Regions from separate parts of the Bacillus arachidis genome, predicted to be linked through region 1. Evidence: riboswitches for the same ligand, from Rfam matches in the RefSeq annotation. Region 1 holds a riboswitch; each other region holds the start of a gene.
What was found. A riboswitch is a leader RNA that binds a small molecule or an ion and turns the genes downstream of it on or off. The one in region 1 is predicted to bind cyclic di-AMP.

Region 1 (10,862 bases):
ATCTATGAATAATTTCATGCGATGAATTCCAATCTGCTCAGTTGGCGGTTTCATGTTCTTTAGTGTAATCCTAATACTTTCAATTCCATCCTTAGAAATATGAATCGCATTTTGAAGTAATTCGGTAGCTTTTTCTTTATCAATTTCCATTAATCTCTTTGCTGCTTCCATTTGAATTAAAGCTCCTGTCATGGAGTGACCAATCTTATCATGAATTTCTTGTGATAATCGATTTCGTTCTTCTAACTTAAATGTGTATTCTGATTGCCTTATGTATTCTTTATTTTCATTTAAACTTTTTGTGAGCCGTTGCATATCTTTTCGCATCTTATCATTTTGCATCTCAAACTTTAATAAACGAGCTATGTAAAGATCTGCCATCGTTAAAACAAGAAAACAAAATGCAGCAATGAGTCCATATGTCATTCGAACACTTTCATCTGTAAAAACAATAGGGATGATCATAATGAAAAAGAGCGGCCATTTCTTTTCTATGTAATAAGATACAATTTCGTATAAGTTCAAGGGTAAAAACAAAATAAAATACGGATGAATCCTCCATGTAAACAAAATTATAATGCCAATTGATATTCCTATTAATATTTTCTTATAAGCATCTTTTTTTAAAATAGAAATTGTCACGTTTACACAAAAGTACGCAAGCAAAGTAAATATAACCCATGGTAAATTCGTAACATTTGAGTGAATATAACTGAACACTATATATAAGAAGACAATTAATTTACTTACAATTAACCAAAACTCCATAAAATCAGTCTACTTTCCCTGTTAAATAGTAAATCGCAATTTGTGTCCGGTGCTCAAGACCTGTTTTCCCTAAAATAGACGTAATATAATTTGCAATTGTTCCTTCTGATATGAAGAGTCGCTTTGAAATTTCTTTATTAGAGAACCCTTTTGCAATTAATGCAATAATGCTAAGTTCCCTCTCTGTGAAAAGAGTCTTATCTATTTTTGAAGCCTCTTCTTTATTTTCCAGTAAATTAGACTTAATTTTATCTAGTACTACGTCTTGCATAACAGTTTGCCCGTTATATACTCCCTTTATCGCATCACGAATGCGCTCTGGATCATTATTTTTTAACAAATAGCCTTTCGCCCCGTTCTTTACTGCCTCCAAAATATACTCATCATCATCAAATGTCGTTAAAATAAGCGGCTTCGTTTTTGTTTCCTCACAAATTAACTTTGTCGCCTCCACGCCATTCATATTTGGCATCCGAACATCTAAAAGCGCAATATCTACATCATGGTTTTTACAATACGATAAAGCTTCTTGCCCATCATTTACCGTTTCTAACACTTCAAACTCTTCGTATGTACTTAAAATAATCTTCATGCCCTCTCTAATAAACGAGTTATCATCGGCTACTAATATTTTTATTTTCATGTTTGTTAGTAGATACCTTCCCCTCTACTAGCATTCACATCCTTTCATTTCCCATTCTGTACTTCCTTACAGATTGTATTACATATATATGAAATAGCTCTACTTAAAAAGAATTATACAAAATAAGAAAAACACCTTCACGATAAACCGAAGATGTTCTCTTTTTCAATACTACATATACAACTATAAAACCGCCTTTATTCCTTCCAAAACCAATCCAATCATAAAACCACAAACAGCACCATTCACACGGATCCACTGCAAATCTTTCCCAACATTATTTTCAATCATTTCAATTAATGTTTTATCATCTAATTTATCAAGATTTTCTTGTACAAGCTTTCCAATCTTGGAATGATTCTTTTCAACAAGATTTACAATCTGCTTTTGCAACCAGTTTTCCATTTTTCGAACTGTTACTGGATCTTCTTTCACCTTGTTCATTTGTTTTGTTAAAAATGGAAGAAGATATTGATTTGCAAACTCTTCTTTTTTAATAAAAATGACTGCTCTTTCCTGCGCTTGTCCTAACAATTCTTTTATCTTGTTAGCCGCATCCCAATTTGTGATCCAACTTTCTTTCCAATTCTCTAACTCCTGTAATACCGCTTCATTTTCCTTAACACGAATAAGTTCTTGGCGAATTTTCATTAATATAAGTTGTCTCGTACTATTATCAGGATCCTGTAAACTACTAATATTGCTAATTACAAACTTCTGCAAAATGCTGCCGATTTTTTCTTCATCTACAATATTCATGAAGGATTTAAGTGTAAACTGCAAGAAGCCATCCACTTTTATATTTTCCATCGCTTTCATTCCTAAGCTTCCAAGCTGATATCGAGCCTCATCTTGAGCCGTCCACTCTTTCGCTTTGACTAACATATAATCAAGTGTCTTTTCATCGTATTCTTGTACGACTAATTGATCAATAAGGACTTGCAATATATTTCCTGTATTAATCGTATATAAATATGTTTTTAATTCTTTCTCAATGACACTAGCTAACTTTTCAGTATCAATTTGAAGAATTGCTTTTTCAGCAATTGTAACAATCCCTTTTTTCACGCTATCAGATTGCAGCTCTCTTTCTGCAATCTGTAACACCATTTGTGCTAGCTGCATTTCTTTCACTTTACTTGTAATACTGTCCTTCGTCAGCCACTCATTTTCTAAAGTAGAGATGAGTCCTTTTGTTACTCGTTTCCGATTTTTAGGCAATAAAGCTGTATGCGGAATTGGAATACCCATCGGATGGCGAAACAGGGCTGTAACGGCAAACCAGTCGGCAAGTCCCCCTACTAACCCCGCTTCAAATCCGCCCTGTGCAATTGCACCTATCATTGAGCCTTGGAATGGAATAGTTGCTGCAAAGCCAATTCCCATCACCCCAAGTGAAATACCCGCTAAATATTTTGATTGTAATGACATTGTATATACACATCCTCTTGTTATGTAAGCTAAATCTTACTATTTCGAAATAAGCTCCTATTGTTACATCCTGACTGCACAAAATCCTATATCTATACTATAATGAACTACACTAAAAATAACAAAAAAATTTCAAATAAAAAACACGAGGTGAAACTCTCCTCGTGTTAAATGACTTCTACTTTTCTTGCTCTAAATTCAATCCTTTTTGATAGTATTTTGACATCTCATCTTTAGGAACCATGCTTCCACCTGTTCCCCAAACAATATGTGTACCCTTATGCATTTTTTCTGTTAAATTATGCTTCAGTAAATAATCCGTTCCTTCTTTACATAATTTCATTGGTCCTATCATCCCTGCTAGTGCAGACGGTTCTAAATGAATCCCTACTGTATCGGCTAGTTTCTTTAACAGTTTATACAACTGTTCATCGCTAATCGTATAATTACCACTTAAAAATGGCTCCATAGTTTTACCAACAAATCCAGATGGTCTTCCTACAGCAAGTCCATCCGCGTCCGTTACATTATCAATACCAACATCTTGTACAGAGATTTTATCATGAAGTCCAGTCATTAAACCGAGTAGCATACAAGGAGAATGAGTAGGTTCTGCGAAGAAAATGTGTACATTATCTTCGTACAATAATTTCAAACCAAAAGCTACGCCCCCTGGGCCACCACCTACTCCGCACGGAAGATAAACAAACAAAGGTTGATTTTCATCTATTGTTATCTCTAACTCTTCCAATTGTTTTTTCAATCTGGACGCCGCTACTGCGTATCCTAAAAATAGGTCATGAGAATTTTCATCATCCACAAAATAACAAGTAGGATCCCCCTCTGCTTGAATTCGGCCTTCCTCTACTGCTTTGCTATAATCAGCTTCATACTCAATAACTTTGACATTTTTGCTTCTAAGCAAGTCTTTTTTCCATTGTTTTGCATCAGCTGACATATGAACAGACACATTAAAACCTAACTTTGCACTCATGATACCAATGCTAAGCCCTAAATTTCCTGTTGATCCTACTGCAATGGAGTAATTTGAAAAGAATTTACGAAATTTATCACTATCTAAAATGGAATAATCATCTTGTTGAGTTAATATGTTTTGTTTAATAGCTAGATCTTCGGCATGTTTAAGAACTTCATAAATCCCGCCCCTTGCTTTAATAGATCCTGATATAGGAAGGTGGCTATCACACTTTAGCAATAATTCCCCTGGTATAGATTGTTGATAATCCTGCTCTAAAGCTTGTTTCATAGAAGGGATTTTCACTAAAGGTGATTCTATGATACCGTTCATTTCTTTTGTTTCAGGAAAAACTTTGGCGATATATGGAGCAAAACGTTTCAACCTTTCTTCTGCATCCTTTACATCTTCTTGCGTAAGTGTAGTTTTTTTTATTCCTGTTTGAAATTTTTCGATATTAGGATTGATCCAAAATACTTCCTCCATCGAAATAACCTTGTTTAGTAAAGGATCTTTCTCTTTCCATGTTTGTATGTCTTTGCTTTCAATCTTCTTCATCTGCCTGATCCTCCCAACATTCTTATAGCAAGTTGAAAAATAAATTATAATTAAATTTATTTTAATACATTTTAACACGAAACCCCTTTTCCGTTAATTTAAATTTACTTTATTTAAATTAAATTTAACAATCTATAAAAGAGAAGCTAGACATCGGTAAAAAAATTGAGAAGTTCAGAAAAATTAAGTTGTATTTAGATGAAGAAGAATATTTATCAGATTTTACCGAAAGAGTACCCCTACTTCAAACGAAGTTAAGTGGGGAGTATTCATTAGAAGCTGGTGATAGTGTAAAAATACCAGCATATTTACAACATAAATGAGAAAACACTTGTAGTCAAAATGCAGTTGTTTTATTTTCAGTTACTTACCTATATTTTAATGTAGGTGCATATAGAACGTTACTCAACAATCGAGTTCGTTTGTTGAATAAAAAGTACAAGGAGAATACATCCCTAATATGTATTCTCCTTTATTTTAAATTAACAAGAGAAATATTCACCTATGTTTTTACTACGCTATCCCGCTATTCAAGAATGATGCTACTAAAAACCTCAACAAAAGCAAAGGTATTCTTTTGGAAACACCCCACACTAATTAAAATTTCACTTTATGGTATTGCAAGAAATTCAGCAATCGGCCCAAGTGCGAGTACTGGGAAAAATGTTAGAACACCTACTATTAATATAGTACCTAGTAAAATTCCGCCAAATAACCGATCATCCGTCTGAAAGGTTCCTATGGTCTCAGGTACAACCTTTTTCCTTTTGAGTCTAACCGCGACGGCAAGCATTGTAATTACACCTAAATATCTACCAATATACATAACAATTCCCGTTGAAAGATTCCAATAAGGTGTGTTATCTCTTAATCCTTCAAACCCAGATCCGTTGTTAACAGCGGACGACGTGTATTCATATATAATTTGTGTTAAACCATGAAAACCTGGATTAGAAATCGCATCTGTTCCTAGATTCGTAGAAAATGCAATCGCTGCAGCTCCAAGAATAAGTAGCGGCTGAGACACAATCGTGATTGCTATTAACTTCATTTCTTTTCCTTCTATTTTTTTGTTAAGAAACTCCGGTGTACGCCCCACCATTAATCCGGCTAGAAACACGGCAATCATTGCATACATGACGACATTCATAAACCCGAGTCCAATTCCTCCAAACACGGTACCTAAAAGCATATTTATAAGTGGGACCATTCCACCAATCGGTGTCAAAGTATCATGCGTTGTATTAACACCGCCTGTTCCAGAGGCGCTTGTAACGGTTGCATATAAAGCAGAAGATATGACGCCAAGACGAGTTTCTTTTCCTTCCATATTTCCTTGTGAACTTTCTATCCCTAATTGATTTAACAATGCATTCCCCTTCAATTCAGATATAGCAAGCGTACAGAATCCAATAATAAACAGAATGAACATCGATATAAAAAACATTCTACCTTGCTTTTGATTACCGACCATTCTTCCGTATACAAATGGAAAGGCCATTGGGATTAACATTTGTAACATCATTTGTAACACATTACTTATCATATTAGGATTTTCAAAAGGATGAGCAGAAACTGTTCCAAAAAAACCCCCTCCATTGTCACCAAGTTCTTTAATGGAAAGTAAAGATGCTACTGGTCCACGAGGAATCTCTTGTGTCGTTCCTTCAAACGTTTTCACAACAACTGTTGGATCCAATGTTTGCGGCGTTCCTAAAAACACAAATATCAACGATGTGACAAATGAAATTGGCAATAATATTCTCGTAATAGCTTGTACAAAATCAACAAAGAAATTTCCTATTCTTTTCCCCGCTAGTACACGAATAAACGTAATGCCGATTGCCAATGAAGTTGCAGGTGCTGCAAACATCATAAATGTCACACCTACCATTTGAGAGAAATAGGATAAACTACTTTCTCCCCCATAGTGTTGTAAATTCGCATTTGTCATAAATGTAATTGCTGTATGAAATGCTAATGTTGGTTCTAATCCTAAAAAATGATCAGGGTTCAACGGAAGAATTCCTTGTAATCGAAATATTGAATATACAACCAAAATAAAGAAAAAATTTGTTCCTATTAAACAAAACATATACCGTTTCCAAGTCTGACTATGCCCTTTAATCCCAGCAACTTTAAATAAGATTTTTTCCAGTGGACCAAATACCTTTTGAAATGCTTCCTTACGCTGAAAAGCATTGTATACGTAGTCTCCCATTGGTTTTGCAACAATTACGAATAGGCCAATTGTAATTAGACTTGTAAGCCAGTTCATCCTCTTTCCCCTTTCTGTTCCCATTACACTATAATTAAATGTAATATTTTTCCACTAAGAGAATAAAAAGAAAACACCAGGTTGCACCTAGTGTTTTTTACACACAAGTCCCCCCTCTCAAAACGCTGACGAGGTTAGCTGTCGGATTCGGACCTTGAGAGTAGCCCTACCTATAAAAGGATTCACCCCTAGTGACAAATGCACAAATTTGGTTCCCCCGCTCCTGAAGTGGATTAAGCGATTTATTATTTGGCTGTAAAATCTACATTGAGCTATTCTGATTGTTAATATACTCCTCTAAATGATGGTTGTAAAGAGAGAGAAAATAAAAAGAAATCGATTCATACAATCTATAAAAATAGCACTGTATGAACAACCGTTCGCACAGTGCTATTTTTATTTTTTCGGAAGCAATACAATACTTATACTAATCGCAATAAAAATAAGTAACTGCTGCACAGACAGACCAAATAATAATGGAACTTGCTCAATTATAAGTGAAATGAATATATGCGCAATCCCTTCTACAAGTAGAAAATAACTCATGTATTTTCTACTTCCTAATTTCTCGTTTTTTAGCCACAGCCATCCCATTAGGCAGATTGCTATCATAATTTCATACATATATATTGGATGATAGAAAAATTTCGAATCATACACTTTCATTCCCCACGGCATTGTTGTGTTTATACCAACATACTGATGGAATAGAAAATAAGAAATAATCATACTTCCAATCTCAAAAGGAAGTGCATCTAGTAAAACCAAAAGTGAAAAATTAGCCTTTTTACTTCTCCATACAACATATCCACTAGCAATCAAGCAACCCATTATAATGTGTTGGGTACTTCCTACAGCGAGTAACGCTTGCCATGGTGACTGAAAAGCCCACCCTGGATTCAAAATTGTCGGCATAAATTTCCATGTTAGTGCGATGATAAAAAGTCCATTTGTTACTGTATCCATTATTCCCTCATATGGGATACCTTGACTTTTCATTTTTAATTTCATGAGCACAAGCCCAAATAAACTTCCCACTATAAGAGAAATAGGCTGTACTTTCACCATCCAGTCCATCATCATTAGGATGTCCCCTTTTACTTCTCAATTAATTCTTTAAATTTCTTTTCTAGTTGATCTGGAGGTAATACCCCCCGCGCTTGATCTACAATCACCCCATCTTTATCAACAAAAAACGTTGTTGGCAATGAAACAATTTTATAATCAATCCCTGCCTCTCCATCCATATCTAGTAAAACCGGGAACTTAAATCCAAAACGATCCGCAAACGCCTTTGCTTCTTGTACTGGATCTCCAACCGTTGCATTCACCGCAAAAATTTCGATTTTTCCTTTATATTTATCGTAAAGACGCACTAAGTCTGGTGCTTCCATTTCACATGGCCCACACCATGATGCCCAAAAATTAATAATATACGGTTTTCCTTTTGCATCATTTAATGAGTACAGCTTCCCATCTAGTCCTTTAAGTGTAATTTTCGGTGCTTTAAATCCTACTTGCGGTAATACTTCTTTCTCTTGTAGTGCCTCTTGTTTTGCTTTCCGTTCTTTTTCTTCTTGTTTTGAATTATAAAAATTAAACCCTGCCCATAGTAGTGCTCCTGCAAGAATAATGGTAATTAGTTTTTTCACTTTCTTTCCCCCTATTTTTAAAATCCAGTAAATCCGTCAAATAATTGAATACAAAATGCTGTAATTTTCATCATTTGATTAGATACAAATGAAAGAATCCCCGCGCCTACTGCGTCCATTTTATTCCTCCCACAAAACACTACATAAAGTAGTGTTTCGGGTTAAAAAAAGAGGCTATATGCACTCTCCAATAATAAGTACAAACGAAATGAGAAATAGCCCTATTGTCACATAAACTGAATTTGTATGTAACGGCATACTAAGCCTTATAGATGACGGACTAACAATTTGCTCAATACGCAAATTGATTGCCGTTTTCGCAAAAGAAGCTGTTATAAACGGATTAGATACTGTTTTTATTTTAATTAATTTTAACAATGCACTACCTAATTCAAACGATGATTTCATTTGATCCATCGCATATTTGTCCGCCAATAGCTCCTGATACGTATGATAACGCTGTAACATATCTTTCAATACCGGAATATACAGCATTCCTTCAACTAACACCGTAAAAAGAAACAATTTTAACGGATCACGATTTTTTTGATGATATTCTTCATGTAATACAATTGCATCAATTTCTTCTTCTGTAAAAGATTGAAATACACCTTCCGAAACAACAATTTTCGGATGAGTGACTCCGATAGTAAATGCTGTAACCTCTAATGATGGTAGCAAATACAATTGTTTTCCTTTTCGAGTAATCATAACTAAATTTCTCTGTAATTTTCGGCTATAGAAAAACTGTTTCCACACTCTTTTCCATACAACTAATATAGTAAATAACAATAATCCGCTCATTATGACACGAATGGTTGATAATTCTTTCATATGTTCTTGCAATTCAAAGAGACAAAACTGCGATAAAAAAAGAGCTTTATTTTCAAAGAAAAATGGATATGTAACGTAGTACACTAACATCCCAAAAAAGAGAATACCAATACTGCTTGCTAACAATATTATTTTTCGTATTTGCCACTTCATCATACTAGTCCTCTTTTTTCAGTTGATTAAGTTTTTCTTCTAACTTCTTTATTAAAGCAGGATCAGCTTGGTCTAGTTCATCTAACATGTGATTCACAACGAAATCACCAAATTCCCCCATTAATTCTTGTGTCATTTTTTTGGTTTGATTTGATAAAAAGGATTCTTTCGTTTGTACAGCACGGTATACACCGCTTCTTTTTACCGTTTGTTTTTGCAAGTGCCCTTTTTCAACTAACCGATTCATCACAGTCATCACTGTATTAAAATTCACAGGAGATTCCTCACTTAGTTTTTGCTGTACTTCTTTAATCGTAATATCCGGAGTACTCCAGATAATCTCCATAATCCTCGCTTCTAATGACCCAAAGAAATGATTTAATCCTTGCTCATTTAACTTATAATTTTGAGTGAACATGCTAATCCTCCTCTGCACTACAAATTGTAGTACACTGAGAATAAAAGGTCAAATATAGAATGATACGAACATGGAAATAAACCCCTTCTTTATTTTAGAACACATTCCCATTTTCATATTTTGTTATAGAAGGAAAGAAACTTCTCTATAGCGAAACTTTATCAATAACAAAAATCTATTAGGTGGTGCTTCATTATGAAGTTAGCTGTAATTGGCGGAGGTTACTTTGAACAAACGGATCATTTCCTTATAAATCAACGACTTATTGAATTAACTGGGAAACAATCTCCAAAAATATTATTTATCCCAACAGCAAGCAATGACGATGAAGGTTATATAAAAGAATTTAGAAAAACATTCGAGAAGCAGTTACAATGTGATGTTCACATTCTACGCTGTATAAAAGAAAGCGTTAGCGAAGATAAAATTAGTGAAATGATACATTTTGCTGATTTTATCTATCTAGGTGGAGGAAATTATATCAATATGCTTGAAAAGTGGAAGGAAAACAAAATAGACGAAAAGTTGATAGAAGCCGTACACAACGGGACATTCATTGCGGGATATAGCGCTGGTGCTATGTGCTGGTTTACAACGGGGCTTCGTTCTAATTATAAAGGAGACGGCTATATGGAAAGCGATGGCTGGAATTTAATAAACAAACACTTCTGTCCACATTACAATCAACCAGATCGAGCAAACGCTTTTCATTTATTCTTACAAAACCGTGCACGTAATACAGAAGGAATCGCTTTAGAAGATAATTGCGCTTTGTATATAACCGAAAACTCCTTTGAAATTATCGGAGATCCAGAGAAAGCTTGGGAGTTCTATATGTTTGATGGAAAACTTATGCGACATCATTTTGATGTAACTTTGAAAAGTTATTTATAAGTTATTTGTACTCATACAAAGTATCCCTAAGCTGAAAACTTAGGGATATTTTTCACCTTCCATTTAACTAACAAGTCGCGTAATCCGTTTCTTTTGCCATGAAAGCTTATAGTATCCGTATTGTAACAGTAAGCTCACAATAAATGCTGCCGGATATCCAACCCATATACCTTTTATACCAAGACTTGTGTGATACGAAAGGTAGTAGGCAACAGGAACTTCCACAAGCCAAATTGATACAACACTGATAACAGTAG
Region 2 (10,862 bases), 150 kb from region 1:
AGCGTATTGGTGTACCAGTGAACCAAAAAGAACATGTTATTGTTGGAAAAGATCACTTTACAAAAGAACCATGTGAGCGTTATGTAAATTGTGCAAATCCAGAATGTAACAAACAAATCTTATGCTCAGAAGAAAATGAACAGAAATATTTACGTGCATGCTCACACGAGTGCCGTGTGCACCCACGTAACCGTTATGTGAAAGAACATGAATTAACAGAAGAGCAAGTAGCTACTGCATTAGAAAAAATTGAAGCAGAAAATCAAGTGAAATTAGGATAATAATTGACTTTAATAACAAATGGATCCCATCGTAAAAGAGAGGATCCATTTTTTATTTGTATTTAGATAATGAAAAAGATTACACATTGTTTGTTTGAAACAGCTTGTTTATATAAAGCCTTAATTTCTAAAAAATAACTATAAGTATATTCGAATATCTCATCAGAATCATCATCTTCAACGAGTGGATAAAGTTGTTCATCCATTAATTCTTGAAAGTTGTACATGCTGTTGAAATCAGATTCGCTTAAATCTTTTATTGCAGAATAGGTCTCTTCGACTTCGCTAGTTGTAAGATAAAAAGTACCGAGCGAATCGTTATCTATGATGGAATCATTAAGAGGTACGACATGTCCAAGTGGTGGCTCCCCTCCGCCAATCTCACCACATAAAGTAAAATGAAGTAACTGCCATGACTTATCGATATCTAAATCGGACTCTTTAAAATAAAGATCCAACTCTTTATTTTTGATTTTACTTAATTCCTCATCTGTAACTAATAGATACTGTCCAATCATCCCCATAATAGCCAGCTCCTCTATTGATTTTTAATTTAGTATATCATATTTTATGTAGGTGTTTTTTGGGGGATAGAAGAGGAATTTAAGTCATTTATAAGATGTGAGAAAGTATAGATTATTTCTGGTGAAGCAAAACAAGGGAAATGTTTAAAGAAAAGAGTAGGCCATAAAAATTTGTGGTCTACTCTTTTTATAAGGATCCATTTAGTTATTAAAACTAAATGTTATAAGGATGTTTCCGCGTGTTTTCTTCCTGAAATTTTGATTTTTATGGCGGAAGTAAAGCTTTCGTATTATTGATATTTGCTAAAAAGAAGAGCAGCTACTTACTCTTGTTATAATCAGATTTTGTTAAACCATAAACAACAGTATCTTCATACACTCCCCAGTATAAACAACTTTGTTTAAATGTTCCCTCATGCTTCAATCCTAATTTTTGCATGACTTTAGACGAGGCAGGATTTTTAGTGAAAGCATCAGCATAAATACGGTTTAGTTGCAATTCTTCAAATGCATATGTAACGATGACTTGGCCGGCTTCTGTGCAGTATCCTTTCCCCCAATATGATTTACCTATCCAGTATCCTAGCTCACCTTTATTATGTTTTTTATTAATAAAAAGGTATATGCAACCGATGAGCATATTTTGCTCATTAACCATTGCAAAGTGAAAACTGTCACCCTTATCCATAGCTGTATGAGTAGAGGTAATCCACTCTTCTGCCACGTCATCTGGATAAGGGTGAGGAATAATTGTAGTAGTCTTAGCAACCTCTTTATCTCCTGCTAATTCTTGAACTCTCGGAGCATCGTCTAATTCAAATGGGCGTATTGTTAATCTTTTAGATAAGAACATTGGATATTGCATTTTTTCTCATCCTTTCTAACCACACAATTCTTTACTATAATACATAATTTTAAAATAAAATTTTATCAAAAAGTTGAATCTTCTGTTAAATAAATAAGTCAGATGTATAATATAGTTATGCTACAAGGAAGTGAAATTTTCATAATTGGAAAAGGGGAGTTCTATATGCGTATTTTAGTATTAGGAGCTGGAGGAATCGGAGGATATTTTGGAGGCCGTTTAGTAGAAAAAGGGGAAGATGTTACGTTTCTCGTTCGTAGTGGACGAAAACAACAGCTTGAGAAAAATGGTCTTGTTATTCGGAGCATAAATGGAGATTTCTCCTTTATACCACAATTAATCACAAAAACTGAATCCGTAGATCCATTCGATTTAATTTTATTCTCAACAAAAACTTATCATTTAGAAGAAGCAATAAACGATTTGAAGCCATTTGTTGGTAAAAATACAATTATTATACCACTACTAAATGGTATAGCTCACCTATCTACATTGCAACAGGTATTTGGTGAGGATAAAGTTATTGGAGGTTTGTGTTTTATCGAAACAACATTAAACGGTGAGGGAGATGTTGTTCAAACTAGCTCTGCTAACCGACTTGTATTTGGGGAAATAAAACGTTTACATACAGAGCGAATACAGGGGATTGCCAACACATTAAAGGGTACAAAAGCAAGTTTTGTTTTAAGTAATCATATCGTGCAAGATATGTGGCATAAATATTTATTTATTACTGTTATGTCAGGCGTGACTACGCTAATGCGCGCACCAATAGGTCCGATCCGTGAAAGTGATGGGGGACGGGACTTGATTCGGAATTTATTTAAAGAAGCAGCACAGATTATGAAAGCATCTGGGGCCCCCATTCAGGATAATATTGTTGACGAACATATGAAGACGATTGAGAAGATTTCATATGATATGAAATCTTCTATGCAGCGGGATATGGAAAAAGGTTCATCTATCGAGGGGGAGTACTTACAAGGATATTTGTTGAAATTAGCAAAACAATTTCATGTAGATGCTCCATTGTTAAAAATTATTTATCAAAATTTAAAAGTTTACGAAAAGATGTTGTAAGGGAACATTCAATATTTTATTTAATTTAAAACGAAGGTGGTGTCACTGAAAATAATATAATTGCCATTTCGTTGAAATTATTTTCCCATTTATGTTTTAAATTTGCTGGTATTTTTACACTATCACCAGCGTCTAATACATATTGTTCTTCATTTAGATATAACAAAATTTTTCCTTCCAAAATGACTGCAACTTCCTCACCTCTATGTTCCAGAGGATTTTCTGACGAAGAGGTATTGGGAGGAACATTCATAATCGCTGTCGCCAAATTACCAGTGCAATCAGGTGACAATAACTCATAAGATAAATTATCAACAATCATTTTCTTACGTTTATTGGATCTTACGATTAAATCATCTGTGTTTGTTTCTTCAATGAAAAAACTAAATGTTGGAACATCAAGGGATTTAGCTAAGACCTTTATGGTTTGTATTGAAGGATTTGCTAATCCGCGTTCGATTTGGCTTAACATTGAAGGGGTAATTGCAGCTAATTTTGCTAACTCCTTACTGCTCAAGCCTTTAGCTTTTCTATATTTCTGTACTTTTTTTCCAATATCTATATTTTCCATGACTATACTCCTTAATATTTCGTTAAAATATATTTAAAATAATGAAATTTTTATTTAATGTTCTCAATGTTTTTATGTCAAACTATCTTAAATTATAATTTAACATTCACATCGCTACAAGAAAATAAGGAGAATCAGATAAATGAAGGAGATTGAAAAGCTTCGCTCCATATGCAACCAAAGTATTTCCTGAAAGGCACCATCAAGGCTCCTTTAATGGAGTTTCTTCCGTGAAATAGTCTTTAGAGCAGGAATATCAACGAAATATATCAGGATCTATTAAAGTAAGGGGAGGAGTTGTGTATATTAAATCTATCCATAATATTTAAAAGCAAAAAAGTTTCTTTATTCTAAACTATAGAAAAGAAACTTTTTTGCTTCTGAGATATTTTATTTTTAACTTCGCGTGATAGATTGTATCTAAAAAGATGAATAAGTGCTTTAATTTTCGAGAGTAGATATAGGAAGATTAATATTAACTGTCGTTCCTTTGCCTACTTCACTTTCAATAAGTATCTTTCCTTGGTGCTTTTCGATAATTTTATAACAGATCATTAATCCTAAACCGATACCATTTTCTTTGATACTATAAAATGGTTCTCCTAGATAAGGTATACGATCTTTTTCAATTCCACACCCGTAATCAGTAAATCGAATGTTTACCTGGTTTTTATCAGGTACATCTTCGATTTGAATCAAGATTTCCCTTCCCATCGGAGTTGCTTCAATCGCATTTTTTAAGATGTTTATAAAAACTTGCTTTAATTGATTCCCTTCACAAAGGATGAATGAAGTATCAGATGTAAACTCAGTTGTAATTTGTATGTTGTTCATCATTGCTTGAGGCTGAAGTATCATTACAACTTGTTTCATTAATACATTAAGATCATTTGTTTTAATTTCTAACGCCTGAGGTTTTGCTAGCGCCATAAATTCATTGGTAATACTGTCTATTCGCCCAATCTCTGATAACACGATATCTATATAATGCTCATTGTTCTTATTTTCTGTTGATTTTAGTAAATGCATGAATCCTTTCATTGCTGTTAAAGGATTATTAATTTCATGGGCAATAGCAGTGGCTAATTGACCCACTACAGCAAGTTTCTCCGATTTTCGTAATAACTCCTCAGTTTTTAACCGCTCAGTGATATCCCGAGAGATACTCAAGAAAACGTTTTTGCCATTCAAGTTAAAAACACGGACACCAAACTCAGTTGTTATTGTTTTTCCTGTTGGAAAAACAAATTCATCTTGCAAAGTGAAAGCAGTTTGCCCATCTCTAATTTTCTCTATCACTCTATTGACCATTGGAGAATCTGGCGGAACGGTACTAGGAAATGGCATCGAGAGAAGTTCTTCTCTACTATATCCAAATCTTTTGCACCCAACAGGATTTACCTCAATAAATCGAACTGGAAATTGATCCTCATTTAGCTCTACTACGTATACCGCATCCGTTGCTTGTTCGATAAGTGCACGGTATTTCATCTCACTGCCTTTTAATTGTTGATGTAGATGCTGTAGTTTTCTTTCTGCTTGTTTTCTTTCAGAAATGTCCCTACAAATTCCTGATAAAGCAATTACATTGCCCTGTAAATCTAAAATGGGTGAAACGGTCAAGCTTACATCAATGAGAGTTTTGTCCTTGCGTTGTCGCACTGTTTCTAATTTAGTAATAACAGGATCTTTTGCGGTAATGTTTTTAATAGTTTCTAAAGTTTGATCCATTAAAAAATCTGGTACGCAAGGTAATTTTTTTCCCAAGATTTCTTTTTCTGACCATCCAAATATCTTTTCGTAAGCTTTATTGGCTTGTATCATGTGTCCGTCTAAATCAAATATGGTGATAGCATCTACGTTATGATTAATAAATGATTCCAACCGTTCTTTCGTTACCTTTAGTTCATTTTCTGCATTTTTTCTTTTCGTTATATCAACAGTAGAACCAACCACTTCAATCACTGTTCCCTTTCTTTTAACTGGCCTAAGAGAGAATAGAATAATAGTTTCATCATTTGGCCAAGGTAATTCGAAAGTGACTTCATTACCATCCCATGCCTGTTGATAATATTTTAGTAGTCGAGGTACTAAATGGAATGGAACAATGGAAGAATCTATGGTAGGTAAACTTTTCCCTACCACTTGTTCAGAGTGAAAACCATGTTGATAAAATAACTGTCCATCACATAAAGTATGAATAAAATTCCCATCCACTTTTTTAAATTTAAAAATACCTCCTTGCAGTTCATGTACGGTATCCCTTAATTCTTGCTTTGATTCTTGTAATGTTTCATTCGCTTTAGTTAAATTTTGTGTTAAATAATATAATTTTTGATAGGACTCCATAAGAAAAATACTGATCAATAGTCCAGAAGATATAAATAATGTACCTTGAATGTCAAAAAGTATAAGTGGTATAGAAGGAAAAAAGTATCCAAATACCAAATGGATCATAGCTATGTAAACAGCTAGATAGAGAAAGACTCTCTTAAAGGGATGAAGCTTCTTGAGATATGTTTCAAAAATAGTATATATAGTAGCTATTCCTAAAGAAACAATCAAAGATGGTCCCCAATTACCACCAAGATAGAAAATGCGCATAATTATAATAAATGTTATTGTAATCCAACCAGCCGTACGACCAAAATAAATGTACGAAATTATAAGAGGAGCCATTCGGAGATCATAAAACAATCCCATGTGCTTAAAATTAAAGACCATCAAAATAGTAGCTATGATACCGGCAACTATTCCTCCATATAGCTGATTTAATTTAGAATGAATATTCAAAATCAACACTCGAATAAATATAGCTGAGCTAACTAGGAAAGCAAAAATAGATAGATTAATGAAGAATCCTTTGAAGATCATGTAATATTCCTCCTCTCATTGAACGTATTCGACAAAAAGCAAGGAAATCCTACAAATAAAACGGGTTTTCAGATTGAATGTTTTGAATATTGTTATTTGAAAAAGTGAAGTCAATTTATTAATAGATAGCGCATATAAATCATTTGGTAATGGTGCAAAAACTCTTGTTAGTTATCTCTTAAACTTGAACATATTGTGTAGACTTTATGTTTTTATGAAATGATTTTGCATCAGAACCATTATGTTTATTGATGAAGTAAAATCCTACAAAATCATTACAACTGTTCTATTTCTAAAAATTTAAGCCCTTATTTAAAAATTTGTATTTACTTTTTCTAAATAAGGGAGTATTATAATCGACAGTTTCAAATTTCTAAATCGCTGAAACCGCATGGTACGGGGGACCCGTTTTTATGGATTAGTGCATAATCCAAGGGGTGAATCCTTGAAAAAGGTAGGGCTACTCACAGGCCCGAATCCGACAGCTAACCTCGTAAGCGTTATATGAGAAGGAAGGTGGAGCTTGTGCGACAAAAAAATTGATGTCTACAAGTTTATTCGTCATGGACTTGTAGGCATTTTTTATTTTCTTAAAAGTCCGTTTTTTACTGAACTAACAGAGAGAAATGCATAAAATTATTGGAGAGTGAAGATCAGTGGTTTCTTCCATAAAAAGATTTTTAATTGGTCGACCGTTAAAATCAACTGAATTAGGAGAGCAAAAGCTTAATAAAACGAAAGCATTAGCGATTCTTTCTTCTGATGCTTTGTCATCAGTGGCATATGGTCCAGAGCAAATATTAATTGCTCTATCTGCAGTGGGTGCGTTAGCATTTTGGTATTCTATTCCAATCGCAATAGGAGTCTTAGTTTTGTTAACAGCTCTAATTTTGTCTTATAGACAAATTATTTTTGCGTATCCTCATGGGGGAGGAGCGTATGTAGTATCAAAAGAAAATTTGGGTGTGAATCCAGGGTTAATAGCTGGAGGTTCCTTATTAGTAGACTATATTTTAACGGTGGCAGTAAGTGTATCTGCAGGTACAGATGCGATTACATCTGCTTTTCCTAGTCTACATGCTCATAATGTGGTTATTGCAATCATATTTGTCATATTTATTACAATCTTGAACTTAAGAGGTGTAACGGAGTCAGCTTCTGTTTTAGCTTATCCCGTTTATTTATTTGTTTTAGCGCTATTTATATTAATCGGTGTAGGGATATACAACATTGTAACAGGTGAAGTCTCACCTAATTTGCATACACCAATCGGTACACCAGTAGCAGGGATTAGTTTGTTTTTACTTTTAAAAGCATTTGCATCAGGTAGTTCTGCTTTGACAGGTGTTGAAGCTATTTCCAATGCTATTCCGAACTTTAAAGATCCAGCTCCTAAAAATGCTGCGAAAACGTTACTTGCGATGGGCCTATTACTTGCAGTGTTATTCTCAGGAATCGTATTTTTAGCTTACTATTATGGTATTACTCCAAGTAAAGAGGTAACAGTTGTTTCACAAATTGCCGAAGAAACATTTGGACGGAACTTCATGTATTTCTTTATTCAAGGAACAACAGCGTTGATATTAATCCTTGCTGCTAATACTGGTTATTCTGCTTTTCCTTTACTAGCAGTTAATCTTGCAAAAGATAAGTTTATACCTAGAATGTTTACGGTTAGGGGAGACCGATTAGGATATTCAAATGGAATTATCATACTTGGAATTGCTTCAATTCTCTTAATTATTGCTTTCCAAGGGCAAACAGAACATCTTATTCCACTTTATGCAGTAGGTGTGTTTATTCCATTTACGTTGTCTCAGTCTGGGATGGTGGTAAAATGGATTCGAGAAAAGCCTGAAGGATGGATCTTAAAATTAACGATTAATTTAACTGGTGCTATTATTAGTTTTATAGTTATGAGTATGTTCTTTTTAACTAAGTTTGCACAAGTTTGGACAGTTTTAATTTTCTTACCTGTCATTATTATTGTTTTTCATCGAATTAGAAAGCATTATGAAGCGGTAGGAGATCAATTAAGTCTTAAAACCTGTGAACCAATTGTGCCGATTGAAGGGAATGTAATCATTGTTCCTGTTGCTGGTATGACTCATGTAGTAGAGAACTCATTAAATTATGCTAAATCCCTTTCACCAGATCAGGTCATAGCTGTTTACGTTTCTTTTGAAAGAGAAGATGAGAAGAAGTTTGAAGAAAAATGGAAGAAATGGCAGCCTGAAGTTAGACTGGTGACACTACACTCTCATTACAGAAGTATTATTCAGCCGCTAACCAAATTTATTGACACAGTTCAATATAAAGCTAGCGAATCAAATTATCGGGTTACTGTAGTAATACCGCAATTTATTCCTAAAAAAGGTTGGCACAATATTCTTCATAACCAGTCGAGCTTATTGATACGTGCATTCTTGCTTTATAAGAGAAATGTAGTAATTACGACTGTACCGTATCATTTGAAAAAATAAAGATTCGAAAATAAGTAATTTCTTAGGTAGCTTTACTGAGGTAGAGCTACCTTTTCTTGTTTGCTATCATTTTAAAGTCGATTACGAAAGTAGAGGGAATTATGGATCTTCGAGTTTTTATCATTTTAACTGAGAAGACCTCTTCTCTAAACGAAGTGAAGGTGGGGGTAGTTTAATAAAGAAGATCTGAATACAGCAAGAGATAGCTGGCAGGATGTCAAGAATTATACAGAAAAATTACATGAGGATGCAAAAGTAAAATAAATAGAGAGTAAAGAAAACGTATATGTTGTAGTAAGGAGAAAAAAGAGAGACTTATTCGTGGGAATTTTCACGCTATAAATCGGTCATTTTGAAGTGATTTATCTGTGGGAAGTTGGCAGATGGTCGAATTTTCTAGAATAAAGCGGTATAATGCTTGTAAGTACGATGCATATGAGTATAGAAAATGTAAGGAAGGACATATCGTTAGTATGGATAAAGAAAAACAACAACTAAGCGTTGAAGTTGCAAGATTATACTACCAATCTGATTATAGCCAACAAGAAATTGCAAATAAATTGAATATCTCCAGACCAACCATTTCAAGACTGTTAAAATATGCGAAAGAAAAAGGGTTTGTTCAAATTCATATAGCGGATCCATTTGCTGATCTAGATAATGTAGGTAACCTACTTAAAGAAAAATATAATTTATTAGAAGCGCACATCGTATTTTCCCCTGTACCAGAGTACACGGCGATTACGGAGTATATAAGTAAGTATGCTGCTGAATATATGGAGAAGACTGTTACAAATGGTGATATCGTCGGTGTGAGTTGGGGAACCACTATGTATGAAATCGCAAGGAAAATTGTGCCGCAACATGTAAAAGGGGTAGAGGTTGTTCAATTAAAAGGAGGTATTAGTCACTCAAGTGTTAATACGTATGCGAATGAAACGATTGCTTTATTTGCAGATGCCTTTCAAACAACACCTCGAAATTTGCCGCTTCCAGTTATATTTGATAACGCAGTTACAAAGGAATTAGTGGAACAGGATCGACATATTCACCATATTATTGAAATGGGAAAACAAGCGGACATTGCGATTTTTACAGTGGGAACTGTTAGAGATGAAGCTTTATTGTTTCGGTTAGGCTATTTAGATAAACAAGAAATGAGCCTATTGAAAGAACAAGCTGTTGGAGACATTTGTTCACGTTTCTTTGATGGAGATGGTAAAATTTGCAGCGAGGAAATTAATCAACGCACAATTGGAATTGATTTAGAAGAATTACGTCTAAAGAAACGTTCTGTTCTTGTTGCTGGAGGTTCTAGAAAAGTAAAGGCAATTGATGGTGCGTTAAGCGGAGGGTATGCGAATGTGTTGATTATCGATCAGCATACCGCGAAAGAGCTTTTAAATTATTAAAAAGGTTAAAAAAGAAGGTTTCTCAAAAGTATAAATTTGAGAAACCTTTTTTTCGTATGTGGCTGTGCAATATATGCGTTTTTCAATAAAAGTTTTATGATGAAATGAGGGTCTACATAAGAAATGTGTGAAATAGATTTTTTATTCGATATTAACGGGCAGTAAAAATCTCACCTCATAATTCAGCGAAAGCATTGTCCAGTTCCAGTGGCTAGAATGTTCGATGTCTTCGCTTCTCCCTGCGAGGTAAAAAACACCTCTACGTCAGAAGCTCCATCCCCCTCACATTCTGGACGAGCCATTTCCACTTTTCTTTAAGAAGGTAGGCAGGAGATCAACTGCCCGCAAAAGCCCGATTGATGATGGGATTTTCACTTTATGAATGAATAAATTTTGTGTTTTATGAGGGAGCTGTTAATATCGCAGCTCTCTTTTTGTGTCAATTTCAAAAACTTATTGCACTATCTCGAAAAATATTGAACAAAATTTCAAAAGTGTGTTTACATTTGTTCAAAGTGGAGTTAGAATGAAGTTGTTAAAAGATATGAGGAGTGAAGAAAATGAACATTGCAAAGTTAATTGATCATACAGTTTTGAAACCGGATACTAAAAAAGAAGACGTTATGAAAGTTTTAGAAGAAGCAAAAAAATACAATTTCGCTTCTGTTTGTATTAATCCAACATGGGTGAAATTAGCAGCTGAAGAATTAGCAGGACACGACGTGGATGTTTGCACAGTAATTGGTTTTCCTTTAGGTGCAAATACAACTGA
Region 3 (10,862 bases), 910 kb from region 1:
CTTCAAATCCAGATCCGTTATTCGCAGCAGAGGATGTGTACTCATATACAACTTGCGTTAAACCGTGGAAACCTGAATGGGAAATTGCATCTGTTCCTAGATTTGTTGAAAGTGCTAAAGCCGAAAATCCTAAAATAAGCAATGGATGAAATAATATCGTTACTGCAATTAATTTCATTTCCTTACCTTCAATTTTCTTACCTAGAAATTCTGGTGTCCGTCCAACCATCAATCCAGATATAAAAACAGCAATAATTGCGTACATAATGATATTAACGAAGCCTGCCCCAACGCCGCCAAATACTGTATTTAACATCATATTTACAAGTGGTACCAATCCACCAATTGGTGTTAACGTGTCATGCATCGTATTAACTGCACCTGTTTCTGCTGCTGTTGTTACAGTCGCATACAGTGAAGAAAAAACTGTTCCAAATCGTACTTCTTTGCCTTCTGTACTTCCTTGTACATGTTCTATACCCATTTGATTTAATGCTGGATTTCCGTGTAATTCTGATGAAACAATGGTTCCAAATCCAATTAAAAACACCATAAATAAAGAAACGAAAAGGATACGTCCTTGTTTTTTATTTCCAACCATTCTTCCATACGTAAATGGTAAAGCTGTTGGCAATAACATCATGAGCATCATTTGTAAAATGTTACTGATTTGTCCTGGGTTTTCAAATGGATGCGTGGAGTTTGCTCCGAAGAATCCACCACCATTATTACCAAGTTCCTTAATGGAAACGAATGAAGCTACAGGCCCGCGTAAAATATTTTGTTTCACGCCTTCAATCGTGTGTGCTGTAACCGCTCCGTCTAAAGTTTGCGGTACACCAAGCGCAACAAAAATCAGCGCTGCAACAAATGCAATTGGAAGAAAGACCCTTGTTAGAGCTCTTGTAAAATCTACGAAAAAATTGCCAAGTTCCTTACCTGCTAATCCTCTTATAAAAGCCATTACAAGCGCTAATGTTGTTGCTGGTGCAGCAAACATTAAAAATGTAATTCCGATTAATTGTGATAAATAAGATAATCCATTTTCACCGCTATAATGCTGCAAGTTTGTATCTGCCATAAAGCTGATTGCTGTATTAAAAGCAAGCGTTGGCTCCATGCCTTCAATATGTGCTGGGTTTAACGGCAATACACCTTGTAACCTGAAAATGAAATATACGACAACAATCATAAAACCGTTAAGTGCAACTAATGATAATGCATACTGTTTCCAAGTTTGGTTGTAATGCTTAACACCCGTAACTTTGAAAATAAGCTTTTCAAAAGGTCCAAATACTTTATCTAGTTTTCTACTACCTTGAAAAGCTTTTTCTAAATAAATCCCCGTTGGCTTTGCTACAAGAATAAATAATAGCATTGTGATGACAACTGCAATCCAAATCATAATGAATGATTCCCCCTAATTAAAACTTTTCCGGATTTAATAGCGCATAAACTAAATACACAGTAATCGCTGCGACAATAACTGATAAGGCAATCATCATGATTGCTTCCCTTCTTTCACAACTTTATCTGACCAGCTTGCAAGCCCTATCATAGATGCTACTAATACAACAAAGATTCCGATCATCACTACATCTAGCATTCCAATCCCTCATTTCAAAATGTTAAATTTTACCATTTACCCATCAAAAAAAGAACACTGAGGCTCTACTCAGTGTTCAAAAATGAACAACACAAAAGTAAACCTCCTCTCCAAACGCTTACGAGGTTAGCTGTCGGATTCGGGCCTAAAGAGTAGCCCTACTTTCTTAATGAAAGATTCACCCCAAGTGACAATGCACAAAATTGGTTCCCCCGCTCCAAATACTTGGACTCAGCGATATCAGGTTGTTTTTGGAAATTTTTATAAACAATTTATGAATGTAAATATACTCCTCTATATTTAACTTGTAAAGAGTAGTATTTCCTAAAATAAGAAAAAATTCAATTGTTTAAACGCTTACATTGGTTAATATTAATATTTTATCACCTGTTTCCTTGTCTTTTCTTTCTTTTTCATGAAAATAATCTTTTAAATATGAAAGAAAAAGAGCGAATTCATATAAGTGCCTAGCTTATTGTACTTAATCATTCGCTCTTTTTTCATTCAAAATTTACCCTCTTCGCAAAAATGCACGTAAACTTCTTCCTCGAATATAAACTTGTGACAGTTCTACACGTACCTGCTCATATTCGATAATATCCGTTTCCAAATACAAACTCTCTTCTGATGGTAATATCATATATGGGTTTGGAAAACTAGGATCTAGCGCAGCCAATTCTTGAACTCGCTCTACTGATACCGCCCAACGATGTGCTATATCTCCAAGTAATAACACCTTCATCTTCGCTTCCTCCGCCCTATTCAAAAAATAAAAAAGAAATATTATCACAGTTCGTAAACACTACAAATTTAGCTCCAATTGTTTGATAGAGCCTGACTGGATAGTTTTTATTTCTTGTGACAACTGTAATAGGCGCTTGAAAAAAAAAGCGAATCCGTTCAGTGAAAAAGCTAACTGTTGGAAGTTCATCTCCTAGCAAGATTACTTTTTTGATTCCGCTACAAATGCTCGTTATATTTAGTTCCTTATCACAGCAATACGTTGATTCAAATCCACATGCTCGTACTTCATCTGCTACATGTTCATCTACTGTAAAAATAATCATATCACTTTGAAAAGGTACTAATTCTCGCAAACTATTTACCTTTTCCTCTTCTCCTACACAAATGAGTGTTAATTCTTTTTCCTCATCCATGCATTTCATCCCCCTTAGTATAAAAGAATTCCAATATAGTAATTTAATATTCTTTTACACTAATCAGATCGGTGAAGCGATGTGTCCATCCGTGCACCATCCCCTCTCAACACGCTTACGAAGTTAGCTGTCGGATTCGGACTTTGAGAGTAGCCCTACTTTCACCATGAAAGATTCACCCCTAGTGCTTATGCACGGTTTGGTTCCTCCGCTCCATTACCCGGACTCAGCGTTACAAAAAATAGATTCTGGCTGATATAATACTCCTAAATATGGAAAAAGTAAACAATAAAAAAAGCCAGTTATACAACTGGCTTCCTCATCAAATTTCGAATGTTTATGCATGAGTTTCTTGACGTTTATATGCAAAGTGATTCGTTGGTCCATGACCGCTTCCAATATTTAATTGCTCTTCAATTGCTATACTAATAAATTGTTTCGCTTCCCATACTGCTTCTTCCATTGTATATCCTTTTGCAAGCCCTGCCGTCACAGCAGATGCAAATGTACAACCGCTACCATGTGTTTGTTTAGAATCAATTCGTTCGCTTTTAAATTCAATAAACCGCTCACCATCAAATAATAAATCAATCACTTCGCTACCTTGATAATCCGCATGCCCGCCTTTCATAAGAACATATTTCGCTCCTAGTCTATGCAATTCTTTTGCAGCTTCTTTACTATCTTGAATGTTGTGAATTTCCATCTCTGTTAATACCTCTGCTTCCGGCACATTCGGAGTGACAACTGTAGCAATGGGTAATAAATATTCCTTTAATGCTTGCACAGCTTCCTGTTGTAACAATGATGCTCCACCTTTTGCAATCATCACAGGATCTAGTACAATATTATTCCAGCCAAACTTTTTAATATTTTCTGCAACAACTTTGATAATTTCACTACTAAATAGCATACCAAGCTTAACAGCATCTGGTGTTAAATCTGCGCCAATTGAATTTAATTGCTCTCGGATCCCTTCGGTTGCAACAGGATATACCCCTTGCACGCCGAGCGTGTTTTGAGCTGTAATAGCAGTAATCACTGTCATTCCATATACACCAAGCTCCTGAAATGTTTTTAAATCTGCTTGAATCCCAGCACCGCCGCCACTATCAGATCCAGCAATTGTTAATGCTTTATTCACTTTCATCTCACTCACCCTTTTTCTATCCAAAATAACGATGATAAATTGTTTTTGCTTCTACCATATCTTTCGTTCCATGTACGAGAACACGGCCGTCTTGAAACGCAACCAGTCTCTTCCCTTCAATTGAAAATGACAATAAATATGGATTCACCATTAAATCTGCTACGCGATCACGTAATAGCTCTTTATATCGCTCAAAATCTAGTTGTTCTTTATAAGGCGGTCTAATTTGAACCGTATTTCTCCCACATAAAACTGCAGTTTTCGATGTATTCTCTTTATTTAAATATGGATAGAGCGCTTCCTTACTACATGATGGACAATTATGTTTTCGAAGTTTTTGCACCTTCATACATGAATATTCGTTTTTCCATACATCAAACGATACAAGCCCATCCCGAAGCGATTCATAATCCTCTACTAAAATTTTCAGAGTTTCTGTAACTTGATGAGAAACAACGAGAGATACAGCAGGTGAAATGATACCTGCTGTATCACATGTTGCTCCGCCAAGCGGAATAGATTGTAGTAAACAAGATAGACATGGCGTTTTTCCTGGTAAAATCGTATAAGAAAGGCCATAACTTCCTACACATGCTCCATAAATCCATGGAATAGAATATTTTTGCGATATATCATTAACAATAAAACGTGTTTCAAAATTATCAGTCGCATCAATCATTACATCGACATTTGCAACAAGTTCTTCTAATTCTGCTGCTGTTACATCTTGAACAAAAGCTTTTACAGTTACATTGCTATTAATCTCTTGCAAGCGCCTTTGTGCTGCTATAGCCTTCGGAAGATTATTTTTCACATCCTCCTCACAATACAGCTGCTGACGTTGTAAATTGCTCCAATCAATATAATCGCGATCCACAATCGTCACATGGCCAACACCAGCCCTTACAAGCATCTCTGCGTTCGCACTACCAAGTGCTCCCGCGCCGATAATTAATACATGTTTTTCTTCTATCTTCTGTTGCCCTTTTTCTCCAATTGGAGAAAATAACTCTTGGCGAGAATATCGATTATTCAACTACGCTCATTCCTTCTAACGGGCTACTTGCTGTTGCGCAACGTTTACGTGCAATACGTCCTGCTTCAAACCCTAAACGTCCTGCATGAATACCTAGCTTCATTGCTTCTGCCATTTTAATAGGATCTTTCGCGCCAGATACAGCTGTATTTAATAGCACGCCATCCGCTCCTAATTCCATCGCAAATGCTGCATCAGCTGGGCTCCCTACACCAGCATCCACAATAACCGGTACTTTTGCTTGTTCAATAATAAAACTTAAGTTTAATGGATTTACAATTCCAAGTCCTGAACCAATTGGTGATGCACCAGGCATAATCGCATGAACGCCAAGTTCTTGTAATTTACGTGCTAATACAACATCATCAGATGTATAAGGAAGAACAATAAATCCTTCTTCTAACAACATTTCAGATGCTTTTAAAGTCTCCACTGGATCTGGTAATAACGTTCTATCATCACCAATCACCTCTACTTTTACCATGTCACAGAGCCCTGAAGCTTTTGCTAATTTCGCAATCCGAACTGCTTCCTCAGCATTTTTTGCCCCTGCTGTATTTGGAAGTAATGTATACTTTTTCACATCAATTTTTTCTAATAAATTAGGTTGCTGTGCATCAAATATATCCATACGACGTACCGCAAATGTTAAAATCTCTGCCTCTGATACTTCAATTGCTTTTCTTTGCACATCATAATCAGAAAATTTCCCTGTTCCTAATAAAAGTCTAGAATTGAATGTAAATGGTCCAATGTTTAACATAATCAACCGCCTCCTACGAAAGTTACAATCTCAATTTGGTCTCCATCAAAAACAGATGCACTTTGATGATCTTCTTTTGTTAAAATATCTGTATTGCGTTCTACTACAACAATCTTTGTATCTAATCCTAAATGCGTAAGCAATTCTGCTACTGTCTTAATACTTTCTGGCACCTCTACTTGCTTACCATTAATTTTTAAATTCAAGCTTCCATCCCCTTTCTAAATCGTTTTAGAAAGCAATGAGTCTAGCAAGTGATTCCATTGCTTTCCTTCTATTAAATCTGCCATATATTGACCAGAAACAGGACTTAATAAAATTCCATTTCGGTAATGACCAGTACAAGCATATAATCCCTTTATTTCTTCATGCGCCCCCATATAAGGAACCTCATGATTAGATTGCGGGCGTAATCCCGCCCATGTACTTTCCCATTCGGCTTCTTTCAAAGCCGGCAAGATGGTATAAGCGCGTTCTAATATCGAAGTAATACTTTCTGGCCGCACAGACTTATTAAACGTATGGGGCTTCATCGTTGCTCCAATTACATAGCGTCCACCACGTTTTGGCGCGATATAAAATCGCTCTTGGAAAATAGGAGATTGCAACAATGGTTTACGGCTCTTTACAGCAACAACTTCTCCTTTTACAGGATATGTCCCCCACTCTTTATCAAAGTGATGAAGAAGTTTTGTACTCCATGAACCACCGGCAATTACTACCTTTTCACATGCAATCATACCTTCATTCGTAATGATTCCTTCTACTCGGTTGTTTTCTATTTTGATATCAAATACTTCTGTTTCTTCATATATATCAGCACTAGAAATGGCTGCAGAGTGTGCAAACGCCTTTGTAAGTTCCGGTGCAATAACATGACCGTCTTTTGGATAATATACAGCGCAGGTGATCGATGAAGAGAGAAAGGGCTCTTTTTCATGAAGTTCATCTCCTGTCAGAAAATATGATTCTTCACCTGTTTTCTGTTGCCAGTTCATAATATCTAGTATTCTTGTCTTCTCATCTTCATTTTGGGCAATACGGTATATCCCTTTCTCTTCATATCCAATATCAATACCCGTTTTTTCACGTAAAGCTTTAGCAAGTTGCGGAAATATTGCACGGCTTTTTCTAGCAAGCTCAAATAGCGGATCGTATGCATCCCATTCCGCCTGTACACCAAGTAAACCTGCCGCTGCCTTAGAAGCTTCAGACGCAATCCTTTGTTTCTCAATAATTGCAACTTGGTATCCTCTTTCTGCTAGAAAATGTGCAACTGAACTACCCATTACACCACCGCCAATAATGGCTACATCATACTTCTTACTCATGATTTTCCGCCCACTTTCTTATTGTTTCCTTATACAATCTTGCTTTCTCATATGGATTACGATCGCTTACAATCCCAGACATAACAGCAATACCACTCACACCAGTTCTAAGTACTTCTACTGTATTTTTTGGTGTGATCCCTCCGATAGCTGTAATCGGTATCGTTAATCGCCTTGCCATATCTGAAATTTCTTCTAGCCCCCTTGCCGGAACATCCTTCTTACAATCTGTTGGAAATACATGACCATACACAAGGGAATCTGCACCGTTTTTGAAAGCTGTTATCGCTTCTTCTAAAGAATGCACAGAATAACCAACATGCAAATAAGAAAATCTCTCCTTAACTAACCTAACATCAGCACTTCGATATCCCAATTGTACGCGAGGGATATGTAATAGAATCGCAATATCAATTCGATCATTCATCACAAGTTTAGATGCGGGAAAGCCTCTTTTTAAAAGACTTTCCACACCTTCATATAACTCTTTCGTATTTTTTTCCCGCTCACGAATATGCAAATAATCAATCTCACTCTCAATTTGCATCGCTGCATTCGCTAACTCTTCGAATGTCATCTGACCATTTGAGATAACATGGAGTTCGTCTGTCATATTCACTCGCCTACTTTAAAATGTTTTCAAATAATTCATTGGCAGGAACGATTTCTTTTGTCATTCCTTTTTCTTTCAGCCATTTATTTTGCTTTTCCCATGATTCTTTCGTATCTGATAAAAATGGCTCATCTTTCGTTTCCATTTTCTCTAATAAAATTTTCATGCTTTCTTTTTCAACTTCTGGTACAAGTGGGAAATTTTCTTTTTCTTGATGATCTAATAAAATACCCAGTGCTTCATCTGGATTTTTCTTCATAAAGTCATATCCTTTTTTCGCACCACGTAAAAATGCTTGCAATGCTTCTTTATCTTTTTTCAATGTTTTATCACCTGTTACAAAAACAAGCTCATGATAATTTGGCACGCCATATTCAGCTGGGTTGAAGTACGCTGGTTCATGGCCTTGATGACGCATAACAGGAACTTCATGGTTAATATAAGCTCCAGTAACAGCATCTACTTTTTTCGTAATTAGCGCTGGTACTAAATCAAATCCGACATCTACTACTTTTACAGTATCAGGATTACCACCAGCTTCTTTTATCATCGTTTTTAAATATGCTTCACTTAAAGGTGTTCCAGAATAACCAACTGTTTTACCTTCTAAATCTTTTGGTGAATTGATTCCCGCCGATTTTAGCGATACAACATGATTTAATGGTGAGCGAACCACAGCTCCAATTGATTTCACTGGAATTTGTTCATTTGCCTTTGCCATAACAACATCTGGTTGATAATATAAACCGACTGTTACTTTTCCTGCTGCTGCTAATGTTAATGGATCTGTTGGGTTAGAAGGAAATTTAATATTCACCTTTACTCCTTCTTCTTTAAAGTATCCCTTTTCAATCGCCGCATAAATAAAACTATGCACTGCATTTGGATACCAATCGAGCATAACCGTTACTTCTTTCTCAGTCTTTTTCTTCTCTGATGCTGAATTACTAGAACATCCTGCAATCATTGCAACTAATAATGTAAACACAAAGATGCGTTTAAATAATTTCATGAATGTTTCCTCCAACTAATGAATTTCTTTTCTAATATAGAAACAAGTAATACAAATAAAATGGCTAGTAATGATAAAAGTATAATCGGTGCAAACACACCCGCTCCATCTAACTGCGTCATCATCCGTTTACTAAAGTATCCTAAACCAGCTTGTGCCCCAAGCCATTCACCAATTGCCGCTCCAATTACACTAAGCGGAACAGCAATTTTTAAAGCAGAGAAAAAGTACGGAAGTGCAGATGGCAACTTTAACTTTAGAAAAATGTCTTTTTTCGTTGCACCATATGTTACTAAAAGCTCCTCCCACTCCTTTTTCGTGCTGCGCAATCCATCATACGTATTTACCGCAATCGGGAAAAATGTAATCAAAACCGTAACAACTACCTTGCTCCAAATTGAATATCCAAACCATAAAACAAATAACGGTGCTAGTGCTGTAATTGGAATTGTTTGTGAGGCAACTAGCAACGGATAAAACGCTCTTTCCATCCATGTACTAGCGTTCATTAACATTGCTAAGCCAACGCCCAGTACGACGGAAATAACAACTCCGATTAAAACTACATATAAAGTCGCTGGCAAATGAACAGTGAATAATATGTCACGCAGCGCCCAAAGTTTAGCTAGAATTGCAGTTGGCGATGGTAGAATATACATCTCATCTACAATTCTAGCCCCCATTTCCCAGGCTACGAGAAGTATGCTACTCAAAATCAGCGCAGGTAATAACTCCATCACACGTTTCATACGAGCACCTGCCTTTGTAGCATACTAAGCAATTCATCTTTTAAAGCTAATATTTCAGGTTTATGCAAATCTTTTCTTGAGCGATCAATTTCAAGCGGAACGATACGCTCTGTTAAAGTTGTAATAGGCTGCTCTGCCACAACAAAAATCCGATTGGAAAGAAACAGCGCTTCCTCTACATCGTGTGTAATAAATAAAATGGTTTTTTGCCACTGTTTCCATTGTTCAAACAACCATTCTTGCAACGTTGCTTTCGTTAATGCATCTAATGCGCTAAAAGGTTCATCTAACAATAAAATGTCCCCGCCTGTTAATAAAGTTCGAATAAAGGATACTCGCTGCCGCATACCACCTGATAAATCTTTCGGATATTTGTTCTCGTATCCTTGTAAACCAAATTGTTCTAACAGTTCGCTTGCCTTAAGATGCGCTTCTTTTTTCTTTATCCCTTGACACTCTAATGGCAATGCCGCATTTTCAATAATCGTCCTCCACGGCAGAAGCATATCTTTTTGTGGCATATATCCTACAGGATGACTCGTTGTTTCTGTCAGTTGAATGGTTCCAGCCCCTGCATCTTCTAAACCTGTAATTAAACGAAATAATGTACTTTTGCCACAGCCACTCGGTCCAATGATGCTAACAAACTCTTTTTCTTGTACAGATGCATCTAGACCCTTTATAATTGGCTTTTCATCATAATGAAAAGAGACATTATGAAACCGTAGTATGCTCTTGCTCCTCAAAACCCCACATCTCCTTACGGTACGCCATATCCCAGAATAAATACTCAAATCGGCTGGAATATAAGAAAATTTCTTCTAATCGAGCTAACTCTTGTTCAGACTTTCCTTCAGCTAGTTCATTTAACAAATCTATTAGCCACGTGCAAAGACTTCCATACTCTTTTGAGCTATATCCTTGAATCCATTCACCGAAAAATTCGTGATCTCTTGCTCCCTGAATATCATTTAAACGTTTTCCAATTTCCCAATAACTCCACATACATGGAAGAAGCGCCGCAATTAATTCCGCAAGCGTACCATTTTGAGATACTGACATCATATAGTTTGTATACGCTAAATTTTTAGCAGACGGCTTTGCTTCTTCCATCTCTTGAATGGAAATACCAAGACGTTTTGCATACTGTTTATGAATCGTCATTTCCCCATTTAATATGCCATCTATTTGTTCTGCAAACTTTGCCATAACTTGTGGATTATTTGCTTTCACAACGCCAATCGCATATAGTTTTGCATAATCTAGCAAATATAAATAATCTTGTATGATGTAATATTGGAATTTATCTTTTTCTAACGTACCGTCCCCCATTCCCGTTACAAACGGGTGATTATGACTTTTCTCCCAAACAGGCTGCACAGTCTCAAATAATCTCTCACAAAACTTCATTTATATTTCCCCTTCCTTTACATCTGTTTATCCAA

Region 2: linked by a shared signal. The riboswitch ahead of QRY57_RS10775 (APC family permease) and the one ahead of kdpA (potassium-transporting ATPase subunit KdpA) in region 1 are both predicted to bind cyclic di-AMP.
Region 3: linked by a shared signal. The riboswitch ahead of QRY57_RS05565 (hypothetical protein) and the one ahead of kdpA (potassium-transporting ATPase subunit KdpA) in region 1 are both predicted to bind cyclic di-AMP.

Annotation. Positions count from the first base shown of each region.
Region 1 covers NZ_CP127376.1:1,670,007-1,680,868, reverse strand. Annotated here, with positions in the region: gene QRY57_RS10135 (sensor histidine kinase) at 1-768, opposite strand, end outside; gene QRY57_RS10130 (response regulator transcription factor) at 773-1,411, opposite strand; gene QRY57_RS10125 (DUF445 domain-containing protein) at 1,595-2,842, opposite strand; gene dsdA (D-serine ammonia-lyase) at 3,021-4,376, opposite strand; gene kdpA (potassium-transporting ATPase subunit KdpA) at 4,987-6,654, opposite strand; cyclic di-AMP (ydaO/yuaA leader) riboswitch at 6,762-6,904, opposite strand; gene QRY57_RS10110 (diacylglyceryl transferase) at 7,051-7,734, opposite strand; gene QRY57_RS10105 (TlpA family protein disulfide reductase) at 7,752-8,306, opposite strand; gene QRY57_RS10100 (M56 family metallopeptidase) at 8,481-9,293, opposite strand; gene QRY57_RS10095 (BlaI/MecI/CopY family transcriptional regulator) at 9,298-9,711, opposite strand; gene QRY57_RS10090 (peptidase E) at 9,907-10,605, shown strand; gene QRY57_RS10085 (MATE family efflux transporter) at 10,669-10,862, opposite strand, start outside.
Region 2 covers NZ_CP127376.1:1,818,629-1,829,490, forward strand. Annotated here, with positions in the region: gene trhO (oxygen-dependent tRNA uridine(34) hydroxylase TrhO) at 1-281, shown strand, start outside; gene QRY57_RS10750 (YfbM family protein) at 344-805, opposite strand; gene QRY57_RS10755 (GNAT family N-acetyltransferase) at 1,125-1,670, opposite strand; gene panE (2-dehydropantoate 2-reductase) at 1,836-2,750, shown strand; gene QRY57_RS10765 (cupin domain-containing protein) at 2,776-3,321, opposite strand; gene QRY57_RS10770 (PAS domain S-box protein) at 3,763-6,195, opposite strand; cyclic di-AMP (ydaO/yuaA leader) riboswitch at 6,565-6,711, shown strand; gene QRY57_RS10775 (APC family permease) at 6,852-8,678, shown strand; gene deoR (DNA-binding transcriptional repressor DeoR) at 9,152-10,090, shown strand; gene deoC (deoxyribose-phosphate aldolase) at 10,651-10,862, shown strand, end outside.
Region 3 covers NZ_CP127376.1:759,154-770,015, reverse strand. Annotated here, with positions in the region: gene kdpA (potassium-transporting ATPase subunit KdpA) at 1-1,405, opposite strand, end outside; gene kdpF (K(+)-transporting ATPase subunit F) at 1,425-1,505, opposite strand; gene QRY57_RS05575 (hypothetical protein) at 1,502-1,606, opposite strand; cyclic di-AMP (ydaO/yuaA leader) riboswitch at 1,708-1,853, opposite strand; gene QRY57_RS05570 (hypothetical protein) at 2,118-2,348, opposite strand; gene QRY57_RS05565 (hypothetical protein) at 2,365-2,763, opposite strand; cyclic di-AMP (ydaO/yuaA leader) riboswitch at 2,860-3,005, opposite strand; gene thiD (bifunctional hydroxymethylpyrimidine kinase/phosphomethylpyrimidine kinase) at 3,101-3,913, opposite strand; gene QRY57_RS05555 (thiazole biosynthesis adenylyltransferase ThiF) at 3,930-4,949, opposite strand; gene QRY57_RS05550 (thiazole synthase) at 4,942-5,712, opposite strand; gene thiS (sulfur carrier protein ThiS) at 5,715-5,918, opposite strand; gene thiO (glycine oxidase ThiO) at 5,934-7,043, opposite strand; gene tenI (thiazole tautomerase TenI) at 7,036-7,656, opposite strand; gene QRY57_RS05530 (ABC transporter substrate-binding protein) at 7,667-8,668, opposite strand; gene QRY57_RS05525 (ABC transporter permease) at 8,665-9,417, opposite strand; gene QRY57_RS05520 (ABC transporter ATP-binding protein) at 9,414-10,163, opposite strand; gene tenA (thiaminase II) at 10,132-10,827, opposite strand.